DNA from 2 places in the Microbacterium deminutum genome. Region 1 is predicted to be linked to the other one. Evidence: predicted binding sites of a transcription regulator. Region 1 holds the regulator's gene; the other holds the start of a gene.
The links. The regulator HrcA, encoded in region 1, represses chaperone genes, less so after heat shock. The targets are predictions, from matches to a motif close to TTNGCACTCGNNNNNNNCGAGTGCNAA.

Region 1 (14,644 bases):
GACCACGTCGTCGCTGGTCAGGTACGCGAAGTGGATGTCGTCGATCTGGTTCAGCACCCGTGTCACGAGTCGAAGCCCCGAGGCTCCCTGCGGCAGGTCGACCTGCGTGATGTCGCCGGTGACGACCATGCGCGTGCCGAAGCCGAGGCGCGTCAGGAACATCTTCATCTGCTCGGGGGTGGTGTTCTGCGCCTCGTCGAGCACGACGAACGAGTCGTTGAGCGTGCGACCGCGCATGTACGCGAGGGGCGCCACCTCGATCGTGCCGGTCGCCATGAGCTTGGGGACGATCTCGGGATCCATCATCTCGTTGAGCGCGTCGTAGAGCGGTCGGAGGTACGGATCGATCTTGTCGTTGAGGGTGCCGGGGAGGAACCCGAGTCGCTCCCCCGCCTCGACGGCCGGCCGCGTCAGGATGATGCGGCTCACGTCTTTGCGCTGCAGAGCCTGGATCGCCTTCGCCATCGCGAGGTAGGTCTTTCCGGTGCCCGCCGGCCCGATGCCGAAGACGATCGTGTTCGCTTCGATGGCGTCGACGTAGGCCTTCTGGCCGAGCGTCTTCGGCCGGATGATCCGCCCGCGAGAGGACAGGATCGCCTCGCCCAGCACCTCCGAGGGGCGCTGGGCGCCCTCGGCCTGCAGAATCCGGTTCGACGCCGACACATCCGAGGGCGCGAGGTCGTGACCCGCCTTGGTCATGGCGAGCAGCTCGTCCACGAGCGACCGGGCGGCCGCCACGGATGCGGCATCCCCCGTCAGCGTGATCTCATTCCCGCGGACGTGCACATCGACGCCGGGATGCTCGCGCTCGACCACCCGGAGGAGCCGGTCCTGCGGACCCAGAAGCTGGACCATGGCGACGCCGTCCGCATAGACGCGGTCGACAACCGGTGAATCGTCAGGCACCGAGACTCTTCTCGTCCAGTTCGCCGGCGAGCACGTGCGCGTGCACGTGCATCACGGTCTGGCCGGCCCGTTCGCCGGTGTTGAAGATCAGCCGGAAGTCGCCGTCCGACTGCTCGGCGGCGACGGAGTTGGCGAGGCCGACGAGCTCGGCGAGCAGGTCGGCATCGCCTGCCGCGAGTTCCACGACATTGCGGTACTCCTCGGTCTTGGGGATCACGAGCAGGTGCACCGGAGCCTTGGGTGCGATGTCGCGGATGACGAACGCGTTCTCGGTTTCCGCGATGATCTCGGCGGGGATCTCACCCTGCAGGATGCGCGTGAAGATCGACGGTTCGCTCATGCCATCCAGTGTATCGACGGCCCCGGCTCTCGGCCCTCCGGTCGTCGAGCGGGCGAAGCGAGACGAAACGCTCGGGCCAGCAGCCACCCGGCGCTTCGAGAGGTTCAGCGCGTTTCGTCTCGGTCGCTTCGCTCCCTCGCGGGGCGACCGGACGTGCCGTGCCCGGTCGTTGAGCGAGCGAAGCGAGACGAAACGCTCGGGCCACCGAGCAGCGCCTGCTACCAGCGCCGCAGCGCGGCATTCACGACCGCCAGTGCCGCGGGCCCCGCGGTCGACGTGCGCAGGACGGTGTCGCCGAGACGGACCGGCTCCCCGCCGGCCGCGGCCAGCGCCTCCAGCTCATCGGGCGCGATGCCGCCCTCGGGACCGACCACGAGCACGATGTCGTCGTTCGCCCCGAGGACGAGCGACGTCAGGGCCGTGGGTGCGTTCGGCTCGAGCACGAGAAGACGGGACGCCGCCGCACGCCCGGCAAGCGCGGCCGACGACAGCAGGGACGACACGTCGGGCAGCCAGGCGCGGTGGGCCTGCTTGCCCGCCTCGCGCACGATCGCGGCCCACCGCGCCCGGCCCTTCTCGGCCTTGGCGGCGTCCCACCGCGATACGCTCCGCGCCGCCTGCCACGGCACGATCTCGTCGACGCCCAGCTCGGTCGCAGCCTGCACGGCGAGCTCGTCTCTGTCGCCCTTCGCGAGCGCCTGCACCAGCACGATCCGCGGATGCGGTCGAGCGACCTCGGTCCTCATCGCGATCCGCACGACGACTTCTCGCGGCGCCACCGATTCGCACTCACCCGCCAGCCACACCCCGCGGCCGTCACCGATCGTGACCTCTTCGCCCACGCGCACGCGTCGGACGGTCGCCGCATGGTGCGCCTCAGTTCCGGTGAGCACCACGGCGTCGCCGGGCTGCTGCGCAGCAGGCTGATCGAGGAGGAAGTGCAGCGGCATCCGTCACCCGTTGCGGAAGCGGTCGCGGAGCTTGGCGAACAGTCCCTGGTGGAACTCCGCGAGTCGCGGACCGGGGGCCCGGGTGCGCTTGGCGAACTCCTCGATGAGAGCGCGGTCGCGGTGATCGAGGCGTGTCGGAGTGACGACATGCACTCCGACACGCAGGTCGCCGCGCTGCGTGCCGCGCAGCGGAGTGATCCCGCGACCCTTGATGGTGAGGACGTCCCCTGCCTGCACTCCAGGGCGCAACTCGAGTTCGACCGACCCGTCGAGCGACTCGATCGTCGTCGTCGTGCCGAGGATCGCGTCGGGCATCGACACTTCCAGGGTCGCGAGCAGATCGTCGCCGTCGCGGCTGAAGATCTCGTGGGGCGAGACGGTCACCTCGATGTAGAGGTCGCCATTGGGGCCACCCGCCGGCCCGACCTCGCCCGAGCCCGGAAGCTGCAGGCGCAGCCCGGTCTCGACGCCAGCCGGGATGTCGAGCGAGACCGTGCGGCGGGCACGGACGCGCCCCTGACCCTGGCACGTCGCGCACGGGTAGGGGATGGTCGTGCCGTAGCCCTGGCAGATGTTGCAGGGCTGAGTCGTCACCACGTTGCCTAGGAGGCTGCGCACCTGGCGCTGCACGTGTCCCGTCCCGTGGCAGATGTCGCACGTGACGGGCGTGGTGCCGGGCTGGCAGCAGGACCCGCTGCACGTCTCGCACAGCACGGCGGTGTCGACCTCGATCTCGCGGTGGGCGCCGAAGACGACATCCCCGAGTTCCAGCGTGACCCGCACGAGCGCGTCCTGGCCCCGCTCTCGTCGTGAGCGCGGGCGGCCGCCTCGGCCGCCTCCTCCGGCGGCGCCGAAGAACGTCTCGAAGATGTCGCTGAACCCGCCGAACCCGCCGGTGCCCCCGGCACCGCCGAACGGCTGATCGCCCACCATGTCGTAGCGGGCGCGCTGGTCGGGATCGCTCAGGACGTCGTACGCGTGAGTGACGAGCTTGAACCGCTCGGACGCATCCGCGCCGGGATTGACATCGGGATGCAGCTGCCGTGCCAGGCGTCGATACGCCTTCTTGATCTCGTCGGTGGTGGCGTCGCGTGAGACGCCGAGGACCTCGTAGTGGTCAGCCACATTCGCCTTCCTGCCGCGGCGAGCCGCGGATCATGTGAAATCGTCGCCGCCGTCAGCGGCTGCTCTCGTCTTCTTCGAGCATGCGCGTGAGGTAGCGGGCGACCGCCCGCACCGCGGCGAGATTCGTCGGGTAATCCATGCGGGTCGGCCCGAGCACGCCGACCCGGGCCCGGGAGCCGGTCGCGTCATAGTCGGATGCGAGGACGGATGCCTCGCCGAGGCCGAATGCATCGTTCTCGCGGCCGATGCTCGCGGCCAGACCGTGCTCGTCGGCGACCATCTCGCTCATGAGCTTGAGGATCGTCACCTGCTCCTCGATGGCCTCGAGGAGGGGATAGATGCTGCCGCGGAAGTCCGCCTCGCTGCGAGCGAGGTTCGCGCTCCCGGCGAGGACCAGCCGGTCCTGGCGGAACTCCTCGAGCTCTTCGGCCACGACGCGGATGATCGCCGCGATCGCGGCATCCCGTGATGCCGGGGCCGGAGCCGTCTTCAAGAGGTGGTCATCGATACGCTGCACGCCGTCGCGGACGGATCGTCCGACGAGGAGTGTGCCGAGCTCGGCCCGCATGCGCGCGAGATCGTCGTCGTCGAAGTGCGCGCCGACGAACGTCATCCGCTGCGACACGCGCCCGGTGTCGGTGACGACGATGACGAGCATCCGACCACTGCCGAGCTGGACGAGCTCGACGTGCGACACATGCGCGCGCGCGAACGACGGATATTGCACGATGGCGACCTGGCCGGTCAGCTGGGTCAGGGCTCGGACGGTCCGCACCAGCACATCGTCGAGATCGCCCGGCCCTTCGAGGAACGACGAGATCGCGCTGCGCTGCGCGGCGCTGAGCGGCCGCAGCTCCGAGAGGTGGTCGACGAAGACGCGGTAGCCCTTGTCGGTCGGGACGCGACCCGAGGACGTGTGCGGCGCGGCGATGAGCTCCTCGTCTTCGAGGAGGGCCATGTCGTTGCGGATCGTCGCCGCCGACACGCCGAACGCGTGCCGCTCGACGATCGTCTTGCTTCCGACCGGCTCACGCGTGTCGACATAGTCCTGGACGATCGCGCGCAGCACCTGCAGACCGCGTTCGCTGACCATCCCGCCTCCTCACATGCTGTCGGCGCCAGGGACATCCGCACCGGAGTGACTTGGCACTCGCATGACTTGAGTGCCAATTCTACCGGACGTGCTCGGTCGTTGAGCGAGGGGCGTGACGAAACGCCGTCACCCGAGGGTAGGTCGTTCCCGCGGGTTCAGCGCGTTTCGTCTCGGTCGCTCCGCGCCCTCGCGGGGCGACCGGACCTGCTCGGTCGTTGAGCGAGCGAAGCGAGAAGAAACGGGGTTACGTGACGTGCATGGCCAGTCCCCTGGGTTCGGCGCGTCTCGTCTCGGTCGCTTCGCTCCCTCGCGGGGCGACCGGGGGCGATCGCCCGCACCGCGAGAGCTGATCAGTCGGTGAGTGCCCGGACCACGGCATCCGCGAGCAGGCGTCCGCGCCGCGTGAGGACGATGCTGCCGTGCAGCGCCGACGGTCCGTCGACGAGCCCGTCGGCGATGAGCGCCGCGACGGCGTGGCGGCCCTCGCCGAGGAGTTCCGAGACCGGCAGGCCCTCGCGGATCCGGGTGCGCAGTAGCACGCTCTCGAGGGCCCGGGCCGCGGCATCCGGTCGCTCGCGACCTGCCGCGGGCGACTCGCCGCCCGCGAGCCGCTGCGCGTACGCGGCGGGGTGCTTGACGTTCCAGAAGCGCACGCCCGCGATGTGGCTGTGCGCGCCGGGACCGAAGCCCCACCAGTCCGCTCCCTGCCAGTACGCGAGATTGTGGCGAGAGCGCTGCGAGTTGGAGCGCGCCCAGTTCGAGACCTCGTACCACTCGTACCCGGCGGCGCCGAGCAGGTCGTCGGCGAGCTCGTACATGTCGGCCTGCAGGTCATCGTCGGGCGCGGGCACGGCGCCACGGCGGATCTGCCGGGCGAGCTTCGTGCCCTCCTCGACGATCAGCGCGTACGCCGAGATGTGGTCGGGTGCGAGCGCGACCGCGTCCTCGAGCGATGCCCGCCAGTCCACGAGCGACTCGCCGGGCGCGCCGTAGATGAGGTCGAGGCTGACGTCGAACCCGACGGCCCGGGCCGAAACGAGCGCGGTGCGCACGTTCGCAGGCTCGTGCGTGCGATCGAGCGCCGCGAGTACATGCGGGACGGCGGACTGCATGCCGATCGACATGCGGGTGACTCCGGATGCCGCCAGCTCGGCCGCCACGGCATCCGTCACGGTGTCGGGATTCGCCTCGACGGTGACCTCGGCATCCGCCTCGATCCCGAAGGTCGTGCGGACACCGTCGAGCATCCGCGTGAGATCGCCCGGCGGCAGCAGCGTCGGGGTTCCGCCACCGAAGAAGACCGTGCTCGCCGGCCGGAGGGGTCCCGCCGCCCCGAGCACCCGTTCGGCGAGCGCCACTTCGCGCAGCAGGGTGTCGGCGTACTGGTCCTGGCGCGCGCCCTGCAGCTCGCTCGATGTGTAGGTGTTGAAGTCGCAGTACCCGCAGCGGACGCGGCAGAACGGGACGTGCAGATAGACGCCGAATGGCGTGGCCTGGTCGATGCCGGTGGCGTCGGGAAGCGACCCGTCGACCGGTGCCGGCTCGCCGAGCGGCAGCGCGGAGCCCATCAGCGTGTCACGCGGGGGTGGTGTACAGCGGAGAAATCGCGCGGAGGTACCGCGTGAACAGCTCCCGCCGTCGCCGGCGCATGAGCCCCGGGAACACTCGGTACAGCAGCGCGGCCGGCGCATCGAAGGCGCGGACGGTGAACCACACCTCGTCCTTGTCGTTCCATTCGAGCATGAAGGACTCCTCGCCGCTGACGACCGAGTCCGAGATGGTCCCCAGGGCGAACCCGACGCGGCGGGGTTCCTCGATCGCGAAGATCACGCGCAGCTCGGCATCCGCTCGCATGCCCTTGATCCGCCCATCGAGTCGGATCGTGGTTCCAGCCCCGACATACGGCGTGCCGTCGGCGTCGTACCGCACGTCGGTCTCGGCCCGGCTCGGGGCGACGGGGTTGCCCTCGGCGTCGAAGCTCACGCCGGAGTACATCGGCCCGGATGCCGGGCGGACATCCTTCAGCTCGAGTCCGGCGCCGCGCTGCGCCGCCCACGAGAGCAGCGCCTCGCTCGCCGACTGGAAGCGAGCCTCGCCGCTGCCGATGCGCCACGACTCCTCCGCGGGGGTGCTGCGCTCCGGAGGATAGTGCATGAGGTCGGGTGCCTGAGTAGCCCCGACGGCCGCGTAGTCGACGGTCTCGTCCCGGAAGGTTCCTCGACGCATGGGTTCCAGCCTAACCGGCTACTTCTTGTCCTTGCCCTCGGTGTCGCCCGAGAGCGCGGCGATGAACGCCTCTTGGGGGACCTCGACACGGCCGACCATCTTCATCCGCTTCTTGCCCTCTTTCTGCTTCTCGAGCAGCTTCCGCTTGCGCGTGATGTCGCCGCCGTAGCACTTGGCGAGCACGTCCTTGCGCATCGCCCGGATCGACTCGCGGGCGATGATCCGCGCGCCGATCGCGGCCTGGATCGGCACCTCGAACTGCTGGCGAGGGATGAGCTTCTTGAGCCGCTCGGTCATGAGCACGCCGTACGCGTACGCCTTGTCGCGATGCACGATCGACGAGAAGGCGTCGACCTTGTCGCCCTGCAGCAGGATGTCGACCTTCACGAGGTCCGCTTCCTGCTGCCCGCTGGGCTCGTAGTCGAGGCTCGCGTAGCCTTGGGTGCGGGACTTCAGCTGATCGAAGAAGTCGAAGACGATCTCGCCGAGCGGCATGTTGTAGCGCAGCTCGACGCGCTCCTCGCTGAAGTACTCCATGCCGAGCAGCGTCCCCCTGCGGGACTGGCAGAGCTCCATGACGGTGCCCACGTAGTCCTTCGGGGTGAGGATCGCGGCCTTCACCATCGGCTCCGACACGGTGGCGACCCGGCCGTCGGGATACTCGCTGGGGTTCGTCACGGTGATCTGCTTGCCGGCATCCGTCGTCACCTCGTAGATGACGCTCGGCGCCGTGGTGATGAGGTCGAGATCGAACTCGCGCGCCAGGCGCTCGGTGACGATCTCGAGGTGCAGGAGCCCCAGGAATCCGCAGCGGAAGCCGAAGCCGAGTGCCACTGAGGTCTCGGGCTCGTACTGCAGCGCGGCATCCGACAGCTTCAGCTTGTCGAGCGCCTCACGCAGCACCGGGTAGTCGCTGCCGTCGATCGGGTAGATGCCCGAGAAGACCATGGGCTTCGGGTCGGTGTACCCGGCAAGCGCGACCTGTGCGGGCTTGCGGGCGTTTGTGACGGTGTCGCCGACCTTTGACTGGCGGACGTCCTTCACACCGGTGATGAGGTAGCCGACCTCGCCGATGCCGAGCCCCTTGCTCGGGGTCGGCTCGGGGTTCGATACCCCGATCTCGAGCAGCTCGTGCGTCGCCCTGGTCGACATCATCTGGATGCGCTCTCGTGGCTCGAGCTTGCCGTCGATCATTCGGACGTAGGTCACGACACCCCGGTAGGAGTCGTACACCGAGTCGAAGATCATCGCGCGTGCGGGCGCGTTCGCATCGCCAGTCGGGGCGGGGATGTCGCGCACGATCCGGTCGAGCAGCTCTTCGACGCCCTGCCCGGTCTTGCCGCTGACCCGCAGCACGTCGTCGGGGTCGCCGCCGATGAGATTCGCCAGTTCGAGCGCGAATTTCTCGGGGTCGGCCGCCGGCAGGTCGATCTTGTTCAGCACCGGGATGATGTGCAGGTCGTTCTCGAGCGCGAGATACAGGTTCGCGAGAGTCTGCGCCTCGATGCCTTGAGCGGCGTCGACGAGCAGGACGGCGCCCTCGCACGCCGCGAGCGAGCGGCTCACCTCGTACGTGAAGTCGACGTGCCCGGGCGTGTCGATCATGTTGAGCGCGTAGGTCTGCATGGCGTCGGCGCGATTCGGCTCGCTTCGCTCGCTCGACGACCCGAGGTCGGTGGAGGCCCACGGCATCCGCACCGCCTGGCTCTTGATCGTGATGCCGCGCTCGCGCTCGATGTCCATGCGGTCGAGGTACTGCGCGCGCATGTCGCGGTCCGAGACCACGCCGGTGATCTGCAGCATCCGGTCGGCCAGGGTCGACTTGCCGTGGTCGATGTGGGCGATGATGCAGAAGTTGCGGATCAGCTCAGGCGGGGTCGCGGCGGGCTCGAGCGGCTTCAGGGCGCGGGGTGACATGTCCCGTCGATTCTACGGGGGCGGATGCCGCGAACCCGCCGAGTATGCGTGCGGTGACGTTGACACGACGAACCGGTGCGTCGACCAGGCTGGGCGGCCGTCCGACGCCACGACGCGAGCGTCGAGCCTTGGTTGGCAGCACGCAGCGTCGGTTTGTGTCCGCTCGGGCCTCTACCCGCGCCAGCGCCGCCACGATCGGATTCGTGCAGTTCTCGAGCGCGCCCGCACCTCGGGCGGGCGACCCGCACGGAATTCGCCCGGACCAGACGCCGGGGGCTGACCGCGAAGCAGGCTCCAGAGTGGAAGTCCCGAGCGGTTGTCACGGTCCGCCATCACGCGCAGGTACACGAACGGATTGCGAAGCTGATCGGTGATGGCCGCCTTGGTCGCCGCTCTCGGCCCATCGACGAGTGGCGGATTCCGGATCGTGTTCGTGTCGTGCCACCGGTAGCAGAACAGCACCTCGTCGACGAAGCGGAGACGGAATCGGCAGGCGAGACGGAAGTTCAGGTCCCAGTCTTCCATGGCGCCCACCCGCCAGCCGCCGACAGCCTCCACCGCGGCGCGCCGGAAAAGCTTGCCGTTGGGGACGTGGTTGCCTCGATACAGCGTGCCGGCCCTCCCGAAATGACGTGCGTCGAAGACGCCGGAACCGAAATCGGCTCGCAGATACTGGGCCCAGGTCTGGTAACTCGTGTCAGACGGAACTTGCTGCGCCTGCCGTCGTGGACCCCAGTAGATCCGCTCGCCGGCGTCGTCGATGATCATGTTGTCGCCCACCGCGAGGGCGGCGCGGGAGTCGGCATCCAGCACCGCCGCCAGGGTGGCGATCGCGCGAGGCGCCGCGCGATCATCCGACGCGTTCAGGAACAGGTAGCGGCCGCGGGCGTGGGCGAGCAGGTCGTTCAGGGTCGCCGCGGTGCCGCGGTTCGCGGCACTCGGCCGGAACACGACGCGATCGAACTCATGACCGTGCTCGCGCAGGAACGAGCGGATCTCGTCGACCGTGTCGTCGGACGATCCATCGTCGCCGATCAGCAGTTCGAGTGGACGGTGGGTCTGCGCGCGCAGAGCCTCGAGGCACTCGCGGACGTAGCGCGCGTGGTTGTACGCAGGCACGAGCGCGGAGACGAGCTCAGGCGACGCCACGAAGCACCTCGGCGACCCGGACCACCTGGGAATCCGACAGAGCGGGATGCATCGGGATGCTGAGGACTTCGTCGGCGAGCCGATCGGCGACCGGCAGCGGTGTGCGCGCGAGCGCCCGATAGGCGGATTGGCGGTGCGGCGGCGTCGGGTAGTGGATCGCCGACCCGATCCCCGCCTCGCGCAGCGCCGCCTGCACCCGGTCTCGCTCGGACGTGCGGACGACGAACAGGTGGAAGACATGATCCGGCTCGGACGTCGTCGGCGTGATGAGGCCCGATCCCGCGAGGAGCTCGCGATACCGTGCGGCGATCTCGCGTCGGCGCAGGTTGTCGTCGTCGAGGTGGCGGAGCTTGACGCCCAGCACGGCCGCCTGCAGTTCGTCCAGCCGCGAGTTGACTCCGCGGAGTTCATGGACGTTCTTGGCTGCGGACCCGTAGTTGCGCAGCATCCGGATGCGCTCCGCCAGTGCGTCGTCGTCCGTCGTCACGGCGCCGCCGTCTCCGAGGCATCCGAGGTTTTTCGTCGGGTAGAACGAGAACCCGGCCGCGTCGCCGAACGCGCCGGCTCGGCGGCCGTCGCGTGCGGCGCCGTGCGCTTGGGCGGCATCCTCGATCAGCCGCAGGCCGTGGCGTTCGGCGACCTCGGACAGCGCTGCCATGTCGCACAGGCGGCCGTAGAGGTGGACGGCGATGATGGCCCGGGTGCGCGCGGTGATGAGCGATTCCACCGTGGCGGCATCGAGCAGCATCGTCTCGGGGTCGGGGTCTGCGAGCACAGGCGCGGAGCCGTTCGCGCTGACCGCCAGCACCGTCGCGATGAAGGTGTTGGCGGGCACGATCACCTCGTCGCCCGGCCCGATTCCCATGGCCCGGATGATGAGCGACAATGCGTCGAGCCCGCTGCCGACGCCGATGGCGTTGCGTGTGCCGCAGAATTGCGCGAAGTCGGACTCGAATGCGGACGTCTGCGGACCGAGGATCAGCTGCCCGCTGTCGAGCACAGCGGCGATCGCGAGGTCGATCTCGGCGCGGTGACGCTCGTTGACCGCCTGCAGGTCGTAGAACGCGATCATCGAGCGGTGAGGACCTGGAAGCGATCCAGCGAGGCGATGGAGTCCTCGGCCTCGTACTCGGTGTCGGCCAGCACGATGAGGACGCAGTCGGGCGTGAAATCCGACAGCTCCAGCCACGTCATGGGCGGCACGAGCAGCGCAGCGTCCGGCCTGTTGAGAATGACCTCGGTCCTCCCGTCGGGTCCGTCCAGCGACGCATGACACGAGCCCGCCACGCTGACGATCAGCTCGGTGGTCGCGGCGTTCGCGTGTCCCGCGCGCGAGAGCCCGCCGGCGTTGCCGTAGATCCAGAACACGCGTCGGATGGCGAACGGAACCTCCGCTTCGCCGCTGACGGCGACCAGGTGACCGCGGGCGTCGCTGTGTCGCCGCAGCGGCGTGACCCGGCTCACGATCCTCGCCCCTTCTCGGCGTCAGGCCGGGCGGGGTGACCGTAGTAGCGGGTGTTCGGAAGCGCGTCCTTCAGCAGAAGGCTGCCGATGCCGATGAACGCTCCCGAGCGCACCGTGATGTCGTTGGTCAGGGTGGATCCCATCGCGATGTACGCCCCGTCGTCGAGCGAGCACCCGCCTCCGATGGTCGCGCCCACTCCGATGAAGGTGTGGTCGCCGACCTGGTGCTCATGGCCGAGGTACACCTTCTCGCGCAGGACGTTGTCGTGGCCCATCACACCGCCGAACCCGATCGTGCAGAAGGGGAAGACGATGTTGTTCGCCCCCCAGGTCTGCTCGCCCTGCACGACGGCGCTCGGATGCACGTAGTTCGCGTGGCGGTAGCCGAGTGCGGTCATCGTCGCCGCGTGTGCCCTGCGTGCCTCCCACCCGCCCAGGCCGCCGAGGGCCGAAACGCACTCGGCATCGTCGGGCGGGATGGCGGCGACGATGTCGTCATGCGGGATCAGCGGCACCCCCAGCAGCGACGGCTCAGAGCAGTACCGGGCATCCGCCGTGAAGGCGCGCACCCGGTAGCGGTCATCGGACTCCAGAAGGTGGAACACCATCCGTCCGAGCGGGCCGGTCCCGTTGACGACGATGTCGATCATTCGTGCGATCCTCCGGGTGGGCGCCGGCGGCGCCTGCGCCCAGGATACCGACGGTGCGGCGACGGTGCGGCGACCGTGGGGACGACGCGCCGACCCGCCTCGTCGAAGGTGATCGGCCGATGACGTGGCTCACGACCCGACAGCCACCCGGCGATTAGCCTGGGTCGATGGTGATCCAGGTCGTTCTGGTGCACGGCATCCGGACGTCCGCCACGATGTGGCGCACGCAGGTGGCGCACCTTACCGATCGGGGCAATCCGGCCGTCGCCGTGGATCTGCCGGGGCATGGCTCGCGCATGGCCGAGGAGTTCACCCTCGACGGCGCGTTCGCGACGATCGACGACGCGGTGCAGGATGCCGCGACCCGTGGCCCGGTGCTCCTCGTCGGGCACTCCATGGGTGGCCTGCTCTGCGTCGGATACACGGGTCGCGAGGATCCACCGCCGGTGGCCGGACTCATCGCGGCGTCCTGCACGGCCATCCCACGGGGAGTCGGGCTCGCGGCGTACCGGCTGCTCGCGCGCGGCCTCGACTCGCTGCCCGATCGGGGGATGTGGCTGACGAACCGGATGCTCGATCGCATCCTGCCCGAGGAGACCCGTGCCGACTTCGGCGCCGGCGGCTATGCGCTGGACGCGCAGGACATCGCGCTGCGAAGCCTGTCGGTCCTCGACCTGCTCGCGGCGCTGCACCGCATCGACGTGCCGCTGTGGCTGGTCAACGGACAGTTCGATCAGCTTCGCGTCAACGAACGGCTCTTCATGCAGGTGGCGCAGCACGCCGAGCTGATCGTCGTGCCCCGCACCACCCATCACGTGACCGTGATGCGACCCCAGGTGTTCAACGCTCTGCTGAACCTCGCACTCACGACACTCGAACGGGAGCCCTCACGACCGCGTTCATGAGCGCGCCGACGACCGACAGCAGCGCCGACGCCGCGAAAAGCAGCCAGAAGCCGCCGACGAGGGCCACCAGGCCCGCCCCGATGAGCGGCCCGAGCAGCTGGCCCAGGTTGCTGGCGACGGTGACGAGCCCGAGATCCAGCGCATGGTCCTCCTCGCCGAGCATGTCGGTCGCGAACGCGAGTCCGACCGTGCTGAAGGCGCCGTAGCCGACGCCGAGGAGGGCCGCCGCGACCAGGGTCACCTCGAAGCCGGGTGCGACGGCGATGAGGACGGCCGCCGCGGCCTGAATGAGCGACGACCAGACGACGAGGCCCTTGCGCCGACCGGTGCGGTCTGACACCGCGCCGGCGGCGATCGAGGCGATCACGACGAAGACCGTGTAGACGACGATCAGGAGGAGCAGGTTGTCCTCGGCTCCGGCCGGATCCTGGTGAAGCCCGTACAGCAGGAAGAAGAGCAGCAGCCCGGTGCCGAGCGCATTGCCGATGTTGACCGCGAGGCGGCCCGACAGCATCCACGCGAAGTCGCGGTTGCGCAGGATGGCGAACCGTTCGCTCAACGGCACCCGCGCTCCGCCCACGTGCGCGAAGCTCTCGGGCAGCGGATCGGGAAGCAGTGCGGCGGTGACGGTGCCCACCACCGCGATGAACACTGCCAGCAGCAGATACCCGGCTGCGATCCCGAGCCCCAGCAGCACCACGACTCCGACGCCGAGGACGATCCCGACGGCCTGCGATGAGCTGACGGATGCCGACGCGGCGCCGCGCTGGGTGGTCAGCTGGTCCGCGATGAGCGCCGTGAATGCCGCCATCGCGAGCGCAAGACCGACCGAAACGCCGACCCAGCCGGCGCCGACCGCGAGGGGCTCCTTCGCGAACGCCATCGCAGCGAGGGATGCGCCGGCGAGCAGGGAGCCGCCGACGGCCCATGGCCGCCGTCGCCCCCATCGCAGCCGCGTCCGGTCGGAGAGACCACCCGCGACCGGCACGGCGACGAGTGCCACGAGGCCGCCGACTCCGAGGATCAGCCCCGACGACACGACACCCTGGATCCAGCCGGATGCGCTGTCGGGGGTGTTGAGCTGCAGTGGCAGGAGCAGCTGGATGGGCGTCAGCTGCACGGTCCAGATGGCGAGCCACGCCAAGGTGAACAGGGTGAGCCAGGTGGCTCCGACCTTTCCGGGTGGACGTGTCATCGTGCTGCCTCCTCGATGTGTGTGCGGTACCAGTCGAAGGACGCCTTGGGCGTCCGCTCCCCCGTCGCGTGGTCGACGTGGACCAGCCCGAAGCGCTGCGTGAACCCCTCAGCCCACTCGAAGTTGTCCAGGAGCGACCACACGGTGTACTCATCGATGCGCACTCCCAGGTCGCGGGCACGCTCGACAGCCGCGATATGACCCTGAAGGTACGCGATGCGGTCCTGGTCGTCGATCGGCCCGGTCATGGAGTCGGGTTCGGGGAAGGATGCGCCGTTCTCGGCGATGACGATCGGCGGAAGGGCGTCCGCGTACCGGGTGTGGAAGTCGAGCAGCACGTCGGTGAGGGCATCGGGGACGATCGGCCATTCCGGGCCGAACCCGGTGCAGGGCGCACCCGGGGTCGGCACGTTCACGAAGGGAATGGGGCTCTCGGGCGGGGCCGCGGCGATCGTGGTCGGGTTGTAGAAGTTGAAGCCGTACACATCCGTGGGCGTCGAGATGATCTCGAGATCTCCGGGCTCGACGGGCATCGGCGGCATCCCCAGCGCTTCGATGTCGGGGTAGCGGCCGAGCAGCACCGGTTCCGCGAAGATCCGGTTGTGGAGGATGTCGTACACGTACGCGGCTGCCTGATCCTCAGCGGATGGCGATGCCGGACGCACGTCGGTGTGGTTGTTCACGATGCCTATCGTCTCGGCGCCCGCCTCGCGCAGGACTCGAG
Region 2 (14,644 bases), 1.0 Mb from region 1:
ACTCGAGGTTGCGGGCATGACCTGCGCGTCATGCGCCGCGCGTGTCGAGAAGGGACTGAACCGTCTCGAAGGGGTCGAGGCATCCGTGAATTTCGCGACCGAGCGGGCACACGTCAGCGCCCCCGCGGGAATGGATCCGCAGCTGCTCATCGCCGAAGTCGAGAAGACCGGGTACACCGCATCCCTGCCCCTACCCGCCCCGGACGAGCACGCTCACCACGCGGAACCGGAGTTGACGTCGCTGTGGCGGCGGCTCGTGCTCGCCGTCGCCCTGTCGGTTCCCGTGATCCTGCTGTCGATGATCCCCGCGCTGCAGTTCCCGGGCTGGCAATGGGTCTCGCTCGTGCTCGCGACCCCGGTGGTGCTGTGGGCCGCTCTGCCGTTCCATCAGGCGGCTTGGCGCAATCTGCGGCACGGCGCCGTCACGATGGACACCCTGATCTCGATCGGCGTGCTCGCGGCCTACGCATGGTCGCTGTACGCCCTGTTCTTCGGCGAAGCGGGTGCGATCGGGATGTCGCATGCCTTCACCTGGACGATCGCACCGGCCGACGCCTCGGCCAATCTGTATCTCGAAGTGGCCTCCGGGGTGACGATGTTCGTCCTCGCGGGGCGCTGGTTCGAGGTGCGCTCCAAGCGTCGTGCGGGCGCCGCCCTCCGCGCGCTGCTGCATCTCGGGGCGAAGGACGTTGCAGTCCTGCGCCGCGATCTGCTCACCGGCACGCGCCAGGAAGTGCGGATGCCGGTGGACCGCCTGCGCATCGGCGACGAATTCGTCGTGCGTCCGGGCGAGACCATCGCGACGGACGGCGTGGTCGTCTCGGGCACGTCGGCCGTGGACAGGTCGATCCTCACCGGCGAATCGGTGCCCGTCGAAGTCGCTGCCGGCGACGCCGTCATCGGGGCCACGGTCAACGTGGGCGGGCGCCTCGTGGTGCGCGCGACGAGGGTCGGCCGCGACACGCAGCTCTCCCGCATCGCCCGCCTCGTCGAAGAGGCCCAATCGGGCAAGGCGGCCGCGCAGCGGCTCGCCGACCGCATCTCCGCCGTGTTCGTTCCGGTCGTCATCGGCCTCTCGCTGGTGACGCTCGTCGCATGGCTGCTGCTCGGCTTCTCCCCGGCCGCGGCGTTCGGAGCCGCCGTCGCCGTCCTCATCGTCGCGTGCCCCTGCGCACTCGGTCTCGCGACGCCGATCGCTCTCCTCGTCGGCACCGGCCGCGGCGCCCAGCTCGGCATCCTGATCCGTGGACCCAAGGTCCTCGAGTCCACGCGCACCGTCGACACCGTCGTGCTCGACAAGACGGGCACCGTCACGACGGGACGGATGTCGCTCGTCGACGTCGTGCTGGCGCCTGGAGTCGACCCGGCGCAGCTGCTGCGTCTGGCCGGTGCGCTCGAGCACGCATCCGAGCACCCCATCGCGCGGGCCATCGCCCGCGCGGCTGCGGCCGAGGTGGGGAGTCTGCCGGAGCCCACGGCATTCCAGAGCCTCCCTGGGTCCGGCGTGTCGGGCATGGTGGAGGGGCACGCCGTCATCGTGGGGCGCGGGGAGGCGGTCGCCGCTGCGGCACCGCCGCTCGAGGGGGCGCTCGCGGATGCCGCCGCCCGGTTCGAGGCCCGGGGTCAGTCGACGGTCGTGGTCGTGTGGGATGGCGCGGCCCGGGGAGTCCTCGCCGTCGCCGACCAGGTCAAGCCGACGAGCGCCGAGGCGGTGGATCGGCTGCGGGCGCAGGGGCTCGAGCCAATCCTGCTGACGGGCGACAACGAGACCATCGCGCGGCGGATCGCCGCCGAAGTCGGCATCGAACGCGTCGCGGCCGCCGTGCTGCCGATGCAGAAGGGCGAGCTCGTCAGGACTCTGCAGGCCGATGGCCGCGTGGTGGCCATGGTCGGCGACGGCGTCAACGACGCGGCGGCGCTCGCGGAGGCCGACCTCGGGATCGCGATGGGCTCCGGCGCGGACGCCGCGATCGAGGCATCCGATCTCACCCTCGTCGGGGGAGATCTCCGGGGCGTCGTCGACGCCATCCTGCTGTCGCGCGCGACCCTGCGCACGATCAAGGTCAACCTCTTCTGGGCTTTCGCCTACAACGTCGCGGCGATTCCGCTCGCCGCGCTCGGCCTGCTCAATCCCATGATCGCGGGGGCGGCGATGGCCTTCTCGAGCACCTTCGTCGTCGGGAACAGCCTGCGGCTGCGCCGGTTCCGCAGCCTGTCGGGCGCCCAGAGCCTGTCGACCGAGGCGCATGCGGCGCACGACCGCAGTCACGCCCCCGCCCATCCCCTGCCCGCTGTTCTCGAGGAGTCCCGATGACCGACCACATGCTCGCCGCCGACCACGACGACCTCGGCGCCCACGCCGCCCACGGCTACATCACCGACAAGGACAGATACCTCAACCGGCTGAAGCGCATCGAGGGTCAGGCGCGCGGCATCCACAAGATGGTGGAGGACGAGAAGTACTGCATCGACATCCTCACCCAGATCAGCGCCCTGACCAGCGCGCTCGAGGCCGTCGCGCTCGGTCTGCTCGACGACCACCTTCGCCACTGCGTGGTGGATGCCGCGAAACTCGGCGGTCCCGACGCCGAGGCCAAGATCACCGAGGCCTCGCAGGCGATCGCCCGGCTCGTGCGCTAACTCGGCTCGATGCACCCTGTGAGGGTGACCTCCGCCTCGCGGAGGGGCTGGGCCGAGGGGAGGGCCGCCCGACGACGCCGGGGCCTCCCCTGCGCGGTGCCACTCCGCTGAGCGGAGGGCCGCGGGACCACGCCTGCCGCGGGAGCGCGCCGACGCCGAGCTACGTCAGATCGGCGACGTCGGCGACCCCGCCGCGCGCACGCCGCGCCGAGACGACCGAGTCGACCGTCAGCACGACGAGCGCCACCCAGACCAATGCGAAGCCGATCCAGCGCTCGAGCGACATCGACTCGCCCAGCACCCAGACGCCGATCACGAACTGCAGGATCGGCGCCACGAACTGCAGCATCCCCATCACGGTGAGCGGCACCCGGCGGGAGCCGGCCGCGAACAGCAGGAGCGGCGTCGCCGTGATGACGCCCGCGAGGCCGAGCAGCGCGGCGTGCCCGGCTCCGCTCGCGCCGATCGTCAGGCCGCTCGTGTCGGCGACGACGATGAGCAGCACCGTGGCGACGGGTGCGAGCCACAGCGACTCGAGGGTGAGCCCGCTCACGGCATCCACCGAGGGGCCGAGCTTCTTCTTCACGAGACCGTAGATGCCGAAGGATCCCGCCAGGCTCAGCGCGATCCAGGGGAACGCGCCGTACCCGATCACGATGACCAGCACCGCGAGCGCCGCGAGGCCGAGCGCGATCCACTGCGTGAGACGCAGGCGTTCACGCAGCACGAGAACGCCGAGCAGCACCGTGACGATCGGGTTGATGAAATACCCCAGGCTCGTCTCGATCACGTGACCCGTCAGCGTCGCGAGGATGTAGATCTGCCAGTTCACGTAGATCAAGGCGCCCGCGAACGCGGTGAGTGCCAGCAGCCGCTTCTGCCTCATGATGCGGGCGAGCCTTCCCCAGCCGCGCATGACGGTCAGCAGGATCACGCAGAACGCGAGCGAGAGCAGGATCCGCCAGGCGACGAGTTCCCACGGCCCGGTCGGCGCCAGTGCGAGGAAGTACAGCGGCAGGATTCCCCACATCAGGTACGCGGTGAACGCGTACACGCCGCCGAGCAGGCGCTCCCGGGCCGGATCGCCGGAAGGAGCGATGGATGCCGCCCCTTGCACCGTCGCCGAGCCGTCCGCCGCGGCAGCTTCCGGCGGGGAGGACCCCGCACCACCGGCCGTCGGGGAAGGTTCGCGTATCACCTGTCCAGCCTATGGCGACCGGGAGGACCGGCCTCCCGGATGCCGCGGCCGCGGCATCCGTCGACTGCCGACCTTCGTGCGTTCACTGCCATCGACGCGCAGAGAGGGCCGGATGCCGAAGCATCCGACCCCCCCGGATCGCGCTAAGCGCGAGGACTAGCGGACGACGACCGCGAGGACGTCGCGCGCCGACAGGACCAGGAACTCGTCGCTGCCGAACTTGACCTCGGTGCCGCCGTACTTGCTGTAGAGCACGCGGTCTCCCACGGCGACGTCGATCGGGACACGGTTGCCGTTGTCATCGATGCGACCGGGTCCGACGGCCACGACCTCGCCCTCCTGGGGCTTCTCCTTGGCAGTGTCGGGGATGACCAGACCGCTGGCGGTGGTCTGCTCGGCCTCGACCTGACGGATGACGATGCGGTCCTCGAGCGGCTTGATGGAAACCGACACGGGTCTACCTCTGCTTTCCTTGAACTTCAAGACTGGTTAGCACCCACACACTGAGAGTGCTAACTCCAGTCTAGGCAACCCGCTGGCACTCTCGCAACGTGAGTGCCAGTCGTGTCGCATCGTGGCGACACATGGCTCTCAGCCGGGCGCCGCGAGGGGACCCGCCGCCGCCTGTCTGACGCGGGCATCATTCCTCGGATCATCGTCCCGACCCTTCGTGAGCGGGGGCGTTGCGAGAGACGACCCGGCCGCGCACCCGCCGTCCGCTGTGGGTCCCCCTAGGCTGGCCGGATGGAGATGGCCGAGCTCACCGCCCTGCTCACCCCCGGTGGGCTGCGGCTGCTCGACGCGCAGGATCCCATCGAGTCGACGACGGATGCCGCGGCCGCCGTGTCGCGCCTGCGCAAGCAGGGGCATTCCCCCGACCTCGTGTCCGCCGTCGTCACCCAGGCTCGGCTGCGGACCAGGGCGCACGCGAAGTTCGGCGACTTCGCCGAGCGCATGCTCTTCACCCGGGCTGGCCTCGAGCAGGCCACCCGGCTGGCGGTCGCGGCCCGGCACGCGGCACGGTTCCGGGATGCCGGAATCACCGCCGTCGCCGACCTGGGCTGCGGCATCGGCGGCGACGCGCTCGGACTCGCGGCGCTCGGGCTGCGGGTCGAGGCGGTCGACGCCGACGAGGTGACAGCGGCCATCGCGGCCTACAACCTCGCGCCCTTCGGCGACACCGTCACGGTCGGGCACGGCACGGCCGAGCAGTTCGTCGAGGCCGCGGAGGGGACATCCGGGACCCTCGGCGTGGATGCCGTGTGGCTGGACCCCGCCCGGCGCACGGCCGGTCACAGCGAGACCTCGCGGACCCGTCCCGAGGAGTGGTCGCCGTCGCTGGACTGGGTGCTCGCCCTCGCCTCGCGGGTTCCGGTCGGCGTCAAGCTCGGGCCCGGACTCGATCGGCGGCTCATCCCCGATGACCTCGAAGCCCAGTGGGTGAGCGCCGAAGGCTCCACGATCGAGCTCGTCCTCTGGTCGGGCGTCCTCGCACGCGAAGGGGTCAGGCGCGCCGCGCTCGTGATCCGCGGGGACTCCGGCCACGAGCTGACCGGGCGGGCGGATGCCGCGGACGAGCCCGCGCGAGCGCTCGGCGCTTTTCTGCACGAGCCGGACGGCGCCGTGATCCGGGCTCGGCTGATCGGCGACGTCGCGCGCAGCCTCGACGCGGGGATGCTCGACGAGCACATCGCGTACCTGACCTCGGATGCCGCGGTGACGAGCCCGTTCGTCTCATCGTTCCGCGTGCGCGAGGTGCTGCCCTCCGAGCCGAGGGCGCTCGGAAAGGCCCTTCGCGAGCGGGGCGTCGGGACGCTCGAGATCAAGAAGCGCGGAGTGGATGTCGATCCCGCCGTTCTGCGGACGAAGCTCGGGCTGGGCGGCGACCTCTCGGCGACCCTCTTCCTCACGCGCATCGGCACCAAGCGCGTCGCGATCCTCGCGGAGCGCGTGGGTGCGGCGACCTGAGCTGCGGCGCGGTCAGCCGAAGAGATCGGCGCGACCCGCCGCATAGAGGAGCCAGCCCGCGCTGTAGAGCACCGAGACGATGCCGAGCACGAGGGCCCAGACGGCAACGGCGCGATTCTCCAGGGGCCGGCGGAAGGCCAGGATGGCCGAGATCACTCCGACGAGGCCGATCGGAAAGCCCCAGCCGACGAACAGCGCCACCAGCAGGCCCAGGATCGAGAACACGAGCGCCCAGTTCGCGAGTCCGCGCCGCGGCGGCGCGGACGGCGGTATAAGCCACTCCGCGACGGGCGGGCCTCCGTCCGAGATGCCGGGCTCGGTGGGCGCCGACTCCACTGTCAGTGCGACGGGGGCCGTCGGCAGTCGCTGGAAACCCCCGCGATGCGCCCCGGGAAGCGGGGAGGCTTCATCCGCGAGAGCGACGTCGGGTGAGGGAAGCTCGACAGCCGCAGGGATCGCGCTGAACTCGGCCCCCACAGCCGCGGTCGCATCGGCCGCCTGCGGAGAGGGTGTCGCGGCGGAAGCGTCGTCGGGCCGCGGCGGTTCGGCGCGGTCCTCGCTCACGCGGCCTCCTCGGACTCCGCGACCTGGATCTCGGTCACCGGCAGGGTCGAGTCCGCTCCGAAGCCGAGTGTGGACGGCGGACGCCCCGCCATGATCAGTTCGGACGCGAGCGCCGCGATCATCGCGCCGTTGTCGGTGCAGAGCGAGAGCGGAGGGATCCTTACCGTCACGCCAGCGGCATCCGCTCGCTCGATCGCGACGTCGCGCAGGCGCTTGTTCGCGATGACCCCTCCACCCAGCAGCAGGCGCGGCACGGCGTAGTCGGCGCACGCGGCGAGTGCTTTCGTCACGAGGACGTCGACCACCGCTTCGCGGAAGGATGCCGCGACATCCGCGACCGGCACCGCCTCGCCCGCCGCCTCGCTCTGCTCGACCCAGCGGGCGACGGCGGTCTTGAGCCCCGAGAACGAGAAGTCGTAGCGGTGCTCAGCCAGGTCCGACGCGCGCGACAGACCCCGCGGGAACCGGATGGCCTCGGCGGAGCCGGATGCCGCAGCGCGGTCGATGTGCGGACCTCCGGGATACGGCAGCCCCAGCAGGCGCGCGACCTTGTCGAACGCCTCTCCTGCGGCGTCATCCATCGTCTCGCCCAGCAGTTCGACATCCGTCGTGAGATCCCGCACGAGGAGGAGCGACGTGTGCCCGCCGCTGACCAGCAGCGCCACGGTCGGGTACTCGAGCGGCAGAGCCTCGGAGTCCAGGATGTCGGCAGCGATGTGGCCGACGAGATGGTTCACCGCGTAGAGCGGGCGGCCGAGCGACACCGCGAGCGCCTTCGCCGCGCCGACCCCCACCATGAGGGCTCCGGCAAGGCCGGGGCCGGAGGTCACGGCGACGGCATCGATCTCGGCGAGACTCACCCCCGACTCGCGGAGCGCCGCTTCGATCGAGGGCTGCAGCGCCTCGAGGTGGGCGCGGGCCGCGACCTCGGGCACGACTCCGCCGAATCGGGCGTGCTCGTCCATCGAGCTGGCGATGGTGTTCGACAGCAGGGTTCGGCCGCGCACGATGCCGATGCCCGTCTCGTCGCAGCTCGTCTCGATGCCGAGGACCAGGGGCTCGTGGCGGTTCACGTGCAGGCTCCCGCGTCCTGCGGATTCGCCTGATCCCGGTCGTGGCCGGGCCGCGCGAGCCACCCCGCGAGATCGAGCCGCATCACGACCGCGTCGACGTCGTCGGGCTGGTAGTACCGCGGCCGGCGGGCGAGCTCGACGAACCCCTCGGACGCGTACAGGGCGTGCGCGACGGGGTTGTCCGCCCGCACCTCGAGGAACACCTGCGCCGCGCCGCGGTCCGCCGCCGCAGCCAGGAGCGTCCTCAGCAGGGCGCGGCCGCGACCTCGGCCGCGGGATCCCTCGGCGATGGTGATCGTCTGGATGTCGGCATCCGGTGCTCCTCTCGGCGAGCGCAGACCGGCATACCCGACGAGCTGCCCGGCCTCCTCGACGACGACGTACCAGCTGTGGGGCGACGCGAGCTCCTGGCGCATCATCGCGTCCGACCACGCATCGGTGGGGAACGACGCCCGTTCCAGCGCCATGATCGCGGTGAGGTCGTCGATGGTCGCGGGGCGCGTGCTCACGATTCGTCTCCGATCCGCGCGCGGGTGTCGTCCCCTCCCGGCACCCGGGCGGTGACCCGCTTCGGTCCGGTCGGGAGCGTCACATCGGGCGACCGCAGGTAGAGGGCGTCGGCCGGGCCGATCGCGCGATGCGCCGCGAGCGCCCGACCTGCCGCGAGCGTGAGCATCGCCGCGGGGATGCGATCGGCGTCGTACCGCGCCACGCCCGCATCCGCGAGCAGCGCGTCGAGAGCCTCGCGCGGCACGAGCGCGGGCTCGGCGAGCCGCTCCGGCAGCCCGTCGTCGTCGAGGTCGCGATACACGGTGTACGCGAACTCGCGGCGCCGCGCGTCGGTGACGACGGCGAACGGGTCGTTCGCCCCGTCTTCGAACCCGCCCGTGAGCGCGAGGTGCAGCAGGAATTCGAGCGCGACGGCGTCGTGGCTCACCACGGGGATGACCGGGATGCCGCGGCCGAGCGCGAAGGCGCGCGCCGCCGCGATCCCGACCCGCAAGCCGGTGAAGGGCCCCGGACCCATGCCGGCCGCCACATGGGTGATGTCGGATGCCTGGACGGCCGCGTCGGCGAGCGCCTGCTCGATGAGCGACCCGATCGCTTCGGCGTGGCCGCGCGGGTCCGCGCTCTCGACCTGCGACCGCACGACGCCGTCGACCTCGACAACCGCGACAGCGGTGCCGAGCGAGGTGTCGATGCCCAGGATCACCTTTCCAGGTTAGTTGAGGGCGCGCTCATCCCTCCCTCGCGGCGAATCGGCGAGCTGACTAGGGGCGGCGCGTGATCCTCACGACGCGCGGCGCGTCGGCGTCGAGCTCGGCCGCAGGAGAGGGGCCGCCGCACATCGTGTCGAGCCCCCGCCCGCCGAGCCGGCGCTCGAGCTCGATCTCCCACCACGCATCCCGGAGGCCGTCGACCATGCCGCTTCCCCACTCGACCACGACGACCGACCCATCCACGTCGATGTCGAGATCGTCGAGCTCGACCGCCGAACCGAGGCGATAGGCGTCGACGTGCACGAGCGGCGCACCGCCCACGAGTGACGGATGGGTCCGTGCGATCACGAACGTCGGGCTCTGCACCGGACCGCGGACGCCGAGACCGGCCGCGATGCCGCGAGTGAGGGTCGTCTTGCCCGCCCCGAGCGGACCGGTGAGCACGACGAGGTCCCCACGCTGCAGCATCCGTCCGATCCGCTCGCCGAGCTGCTCCATGTCGTCGGGAGAGGCGATCTCGTGCTGCCCGGCGATGGGATCGAGACCGCTCACGCCGACACCTGCCGGCGAGGCACGCGGGGGCCGATGCGGGTCACGATCTCGTAGTTGATGGTGCCTGCGGCACCTGCCCACTCGTCCGCGGAGGGTGCGCCGAGGGTCGGGTCGCCGAAGAGGACCACCTCGTCGCCGACCGACACGGGATGCTCGCCGACGTCGACGACGAACTGGTCCATCGCGATGCGGCCGGCGACCGTGAACCGGTTTCCGGCGATCACGACCGGACCTGCACCGGACGCCTGCCGGGGGACGCCGTCGGCATAGCCGACCGGCACGAGGGCCAGAGTCGTCTCGCGATCGGTGCGGTAGTCGTAGCCGTACGACACGCCGCGGCCGGCTGGAACGCGGCGCACGGCCGCCACCGACGCGCGCAGCGTCATCGCAGGCTGCAGGCCCAGGTCCGCCGAGGTGCGGTCGGCGAACGGAGAGAGTCCGTAGATGCCGATCCCGACCCGCACGCACCCCAGACGCGACGCCGGCAGCGCGATGGCCGCGTGGGTGGCCGCGATGTGGCGCAGCGGCGGGGCAAGACCCACGGATGCCGCCGCTCCCACCCCCTCTTCGAACCGCGCGAGGGCGGCGCGGTCGTCGTCGGCGGACGTGTTCGAGAGGTGACTGAACAGCCCGATCACCCGGAGTCTGCCGATGCGCTCGAGGCGCGCCGCCTCGGCGAACACGCGGCGCATGTCGTCGGGGGCGATGCCGTTGCGCCCCAGCCCCGTCTCGAGCTTCAGGTGAACGCCGGCGGGTCGAGTGCCGGATGCCGCGGCCGCGGCCTGCAGCTGGTCGAAGCTCGAGATGCCGAGCTCGACGCCCATCGCTGCCGCCTCGGCGAACGACGCCCCGGGCGCGTGCAGCCACGCGAGGATCGGCGCGACGATCCCGGCACGGCGCAGCGCGAGCGCCTCGGCGACGTCGGCGACCCCGAGTCGGGCGGCTCCGCCTTCGAGCGCGGCGACGGCGGCCAGCACGGCGTCGTGCCCGTAGCCGTCGGCCTTCACGACGGCGATCACCTCGGAGTCGGTCAGCCGTCGCAGGTGCCGGACATTCGCCGTGATCGCGCCGACGTCGATCGTGGCCTCCCGCATCACGCCGGAGGGGAGACGGCTCATCGGGCCGCCTCGGTCGGCGCGCCGCTCGCGACGGCCGGTGCTTCCGTGTCGGGGCGAGGCGTCGAGCTGGTGCGAGTGGCGGCGGCTGCGGCGTCGGGTTCGCCCGATCGCGGGAGCTCGGTGCCCGCCTCGGCCACGACGTACGCGATCGCGAAACCGGCGTCGTGCGACATCGAGAGGTGCAGCGTCGTGATGCCCCGCTCGGCGACGAACGCCGCCGTCGAACCGGTCAGGGTGAACCACGGGCGCCCGGATGCCTCGGGCGTGATCTCCACCTCATTGAACCGCAATCCATCCGATCCGCCGAGCGCCTTGATGAGCGCCTCCCTTGCGGCATAGCGCGCGGCAAGGGACCGCAGCGACAGCGCCCTCTCTGTCGGGCTGAACATGCGCTCGAGGAGTCGCGGGGTTCGCTCGACCGTGCGCTCGAAGCGTTCGATGTCGACGAGGTCGACGCCGATTCCGACGATCATCTGGCTCCCTCCCGCCCGCGGCCGCGGCATCCGTCAGACTATCGCGGCGCTCCGCCCGACGACGTTTCGTCTCGTCGCTGCGCTCCTCGCTCAACGACCGGGGAACGCCGGACCCGGCGTACTTGAGCCCCACCACGTTTCGTCGTTGCGCTCCTCGCTGCGAGACGAAACGCCCGCACCGCAGAGCGGACGAGCGGATGCCGCTACTCGACCGTGACCGACTTCGCGAGGTTGCGGGGCTGGTCGACATCCAGGCCCTTCGCCGTTGCGAGGCCCATCGCGAAGATGTGCAGCGGCACGACGGCGAGCAGCGGCTCGAAGAGAGGATCCGCCAGCGGGATGCGCAGCACCTCGTCGGCGAAGGGCAGCACCGCGACATCCCCCTCTTCCGCGACCGCGATGACGCGAGCGCCACGGGCGCGGATCTCCTGGATGTTCGACACCACCTTGGAGTGCAGCAGCGCCGACTCGCGCGGCGAGGGCACGATCACGAAGACCGGCTGACCGGGCTCGATGAGCGCGATCGGTCCGTGCTTGAGCTCGCCGGCGGCGAAGCCCTCGGCATGGATGTACGAGATCTCCTTGAGCTTGAGGGCTCCCTCGAGCGCGATCGGGTATCCGACGTGGCGGCCGAGGAACAGCACCGAGCGGGTGTCGGCCATCCAGTACGCGAGCTGCTCGATGCGCGACTGTTCCAGCTCGAGGATGCGCGAGATCTTGGCAGGGATGGCCTCGAGCTCGAGCACCTGCAGCCGCGCCTCGTCCGCGCTGAGCGATCCGCGGACGCGTGCGACGTGAAGCGCCAGCAGATACAGCGCGGTGATCTGGGCGAGGAACGCCTTCGTGGAGGCGACCGCGACCTCGGGCCCGGCGTGGGTGTAGACGATCGCGTCGGACTCTCGCGGGATCGTCGCGCCCTGGGTGTTGCAGATCGACAGCGTGCGCGCCCCGCGATCGCGCGCGTACTTCACGGCCATGAGGGTGTCCATGGTCTCGCCCGACTGGCTGATCGACACGACGAGCGTGTCGGGCCCGATCACGGGGTCGCGGTAGCGGAACTCGTGCGCGAGCTCCACGTCGACGGGTACGCGCGTCCACTGCTCCAGCGCATACTTGCCGACCATGCCGGCGTAGGCGGCAGTGCCGCAGGCGATCACGATGACGCGGTTGATGCTCGCGAAGAGCTCGTCGAGGCCGTCCAGCTCGGGGATCACGATCTGGCCGTCGCGGATGCGGCCGCGCAGCGTGTTGGCGACCGCCTCCGGCTCTTCGGACACCTCTTTCGCCATGAACGAGGGCCAGCCGCCCTTGTCGGCGGCCGCGGCATCCCACAGCACTTCGAAAGGCTCGACCTCGACGGGGTTGCCGGCGAAGTCGGTGACCGAGACGCCCTCGGGAGTGATGGCGACGATCTCGTCCTGGCCGATCGCGAGGGCGTGGCGGGTGTGCTCGACGAACGCGGCGACATCGGAGGCGAGGAAGTTCTCGCCCTCGCCGAGGCCGATCACCAGCGGCGAATTGCGCCGCGCGCCGACGACGAGGCCGGGCTGGTCCTCGTGCATGGCGAGCAGTGTGAAGGCGCCGTCGAGGCGCTGGACGACCGCGCGGAACGCGGCGACCAGGTCATCGCCGTGGGTCTGGTATTCGCGACCGAGAAGCACCGCGGCGACCTCGGTGTCGGTCTCGCTGCGGAAGGTGTAGCCCTGCGCGACGAGCTCCGCCTTGATCTCCGAGAAGTTCTCGATGATGCCGTTGTGGATGACCGCGAGCTTGTCGTCGTCGGCGAGGTGGGGGTGCGCGTTGGCATCCGTGGGGCCGCCGTGCGTCGCCCAGCGGGTGTGGCCGATGCCGGTCGTTCCGTCAGGCAGCGGCGCGAGTGCGAGATCGTCGCGCAGCACGCCGAGCTTGCCGGCACGCTTGCGCATCCCGAGGTCGCCGTCCACGTCGATGACCGCGATGCCCGCGGAGTCGTAGCCGCGGTACTCGAGACGCGAAAGTCCGGCCAGCAGGATGGCCTGGCTCTGGCGTGGGCCCACGTATCCGACGATTCCGCACATGCCCCCATGGTAGGCGGAGGCTTATGCGAGGAGCCCGTACAAACGGCCGGCCGGTTTGCGGATGCCGCCCGGTTCGTTCGGTCGGCGGCGGTGCGCGACCGGCGTGGCGGCGGGGGTCGCGACCGGGTGCAGGTCGCAGCCGGGACGGCGGCGCGCGACAGGCGGGTCGCCGCCGGTCGACGGCGAGGCGACTTCGCAGAGGTCGGCGTGTCCTCCTGCCGCGGATCAGAGCTTGCGCAGCAGCACTCGCTCGACCGCGTGATCGGCCGCCTTCTCGAGCACGAGCGTCGCGCGATGCTTCGTCGGCAGCACGTTCTCTTCGAGGTTCGGAAGGTTGATCTCGTTCCAGAACCCCAGGGCGGTCGCGACGGATTCCTCGTCGCTGAGGTGCGCGAAGACGTTGAAGAAGGAGTTGGGGTTGCTGAACGCCCCCCGCCGCAGCGCGAGGAAGCGGTCGATGAACCACTGGGTGATGTTGTCGCTGTCGGCATCCACATAGATGGAGAAGTCGAAGAACTCGCTCACCGCGACGTCGTTCGGAGTCGGCGGCGGCTGCAGCACGTTGAGGCCCTCGACGATGACGACATCCGGCCGCCGCACCGTGACGTGCGCATCCGGCACGATGTCGTAACGCATGTGCGAGTAGAAGGGCGCCCGCACCTCAGGCGCTCCGCTTTTCACCTCGGTGAGGAACGACAGGAGCGCGCGGCGATCGTAGGACTCCGGAAATCCCTTGCGGCTCATGAGGCCGCGGCGCTCGAGCTCCGCATTCGGATAGAGGAAGCCGTCCGTCGTCACCAGCTCGACTCGAGGGGTCCCCGGCCAGCGGCTCATGAGCTCGCGCAGCAGGCGCGCGATCGTCGACTTGCCCACCGCGACCGAGCCGGCGACACCCACGACGAACGGCGTCGTCGAGTCGGGCTCGCCGAGGAACGTGCTCGTGTCGGCGCCGAGACGCTTCGTGTCCTCGGCGTAGAGCGACAGCAGCCGCGAGAGGGGGAGGTAGACCTCGGAGACCTCCGCCATGTCGAGTCGGTCGCCGAGGCCGCGGATCTGCACGACCTCGGTCTCGGACAGCGGCTGCGCCATGCCGGCGGCCAACCGCGACCACTCGGCCCGGTCGATCTCTCGATAGAGCGAGAGGGCGGGTGAGAGGGCTGGCGCGTGGTCGGCAGACATCCCGCTCATCGTAGCGGGCGACGCGCGCGGCGCCGAAGAGACGGATGCCCGGCGGCCGGATTCCCGCGGAGAGCGCCGAACCGGCGCGTCACCGGGCGGCGCGCACCTGCCCCCTCGCGAGGAGGCGCCGAACGACGCGGTCGGAGTACTCTCGACCCGTGCGCCTCGGAGTCCTCGACATCGGCTCGAACACGGTCCATCTGCTCGTCGCGGATGTGCGACCCGGCGGCCGGCCGCTCGCCACCACGAGCCAGCGCACCGTGCTGCGCCTGATGAGGTACGTCGGAGCCGATGGCGCGATCTCGGAGGACGGGGTGCGCGCGCTCGAGCGCGCCGTCGACGAAGCGCGGCGCACCGCGGCGGAGGAGCGCGTCGACGAGCTCCTCGCCACGGCGACGTCGGCCGTGCGCGAGGCGGCGAACGGCGCCGATGTGATCGCCCGCATCGAGGCTGCTCTCGGCCAGCCGCTGCAGGTGCTCGGCGGCGAGACGGAGGCCCGCTACACGTTCCTCGCGGTGCGGCGGTGGTTCGGCTGGGCTGCCGGCCAGATCCTCCTGTTCGACATCGGCGGCGGCTCCCTCGAGGTCGCGGCCGGTGCGGAC

Region 2: groES (co-chaperone GroES) is a predicted target of HrcA. The motif match lies at 4,374-4,400, and genes of this name have one in related genera.

What each region holds. Positions count from the first base shown of each region.
Region 1 covers NZ_BAAAOG010000001.1:1,349,078-1,363,721, forward strand. Annotated here, with positions in the region: gene ABD212_RS06195 (PhoH family protein) at 1-855, opposite strand, end outside; gene ABD212_RS06200 (HIT domain-containing protein) at 899-1,246, opposite strand; gene ABD212_RS06205 (16S rRNA (uracil(1498)-N(3))-methyltransferase) at 1,465-2,196, opposite strand; gene dnaJ (molecular chaperone DnaJ) at 2,200-3,321, opposite strand; gene hrcA (heat-inducible transcriptional repressor HrcA) at 3,374-4,414, opposite strand; gene hemW (radical SAM family heme chaperone HemW) at 4,765-5,982, opposite strand; gene ABD212_RS06225 (DUF1990 domain-containing protein) at 5,990-6,640, opposite strand; gene lepA (translation elongation factor 4) at 6,659-8,557, opposite strand; gene ABD212_RS06235 (glycosyltransferase family 2 protein) at 8,729-9,706, opposite strand; gene ABD212_RS06240 (DegT/DnrJ/EryC1/StrS family aminotransferase) at 9,693-10,778, opposite strand; gene ABD212_RS06245 (sugar 3,4-ketoisomerase) at 10,775-11,170, opposite strand; gene ABD212_RS06250 (LbetaH domain-containing protein) at 11,167-11,820, opposite strand; gene ABD212_RS06255 (alpha/beta fold hydrolase) at 11,988-12,725, shown strand; gene ABD212_RS06260 (MFS transporter) at 12,685-13,920, opposite strand; gene ABD212_RS06265 (GH1 family beta-glucosidase) at 13,917-14,644, opposite strand, start outside.
Region 2 covers NZ_BAAAOG010000001.1:304,006-318,649, reverse strand. Annotated here, with positions in the region: gene ABD212_RS01415 (heavy metal translocating P-type ATPase) at 17-2,314, shown strand; gene ABD212_RS01410 (metal-sensitive transcriptional regulator) at 2,311-2,640, shown strand; gene rarD (EamA family transporter RarD) at 2,801-3,739, opposite strand; gene groES (co-chaperone GroES) at 3,995-4,291, opposite strand; gene ABD212_RS01395 (THUMP-like domain-containing protein) at 4,583-5,806, shown strand; gene ABD212_RS01390 (DUF4190 domain-containing protein) at 5,819-6,370, opposite strand; gene tsaD (tRNA (adenosine(37)-N6)-threonylcarbamoyltransferase complex transferase subunit TsaD) at 6,367-7,443, opposite strand; gene rimI (ribosomal protein S18-alanine N-acetyltransferase) at 7,440-7,952, opposite strand; gene tsaB (tRNA (adenosine(37)-N6)-threonylcarbamoyltransferase complex dimerization subunit type 1 TsaB) at 7,949-8,656, opposite strand; gene tsaE (tRNA (adenosine(37)-N6)-threonylcarbamoyltransferase complex ATPase subunit type 1 TsaE) at 8,715-9,215, opposite strand; gene alr (alanine racemase) at 9,212-10,333, opposite strand; partial or broken gene ABD212_RS01360 (holo-ACP synthase) at 10,459-10,806, opposite strand; gene glmS (glutamine--fructose-6-phosphate transaminase (isomerizing)) at 11,010-12,863, opposite strand; gene coaA (type I pantothenate kinase) at 13,089-14,042, opposite strand; gene ABD212_RS01345 (Ppx/GppA phosphatase family protein) at 14,201-14,644, shown strand, end outside.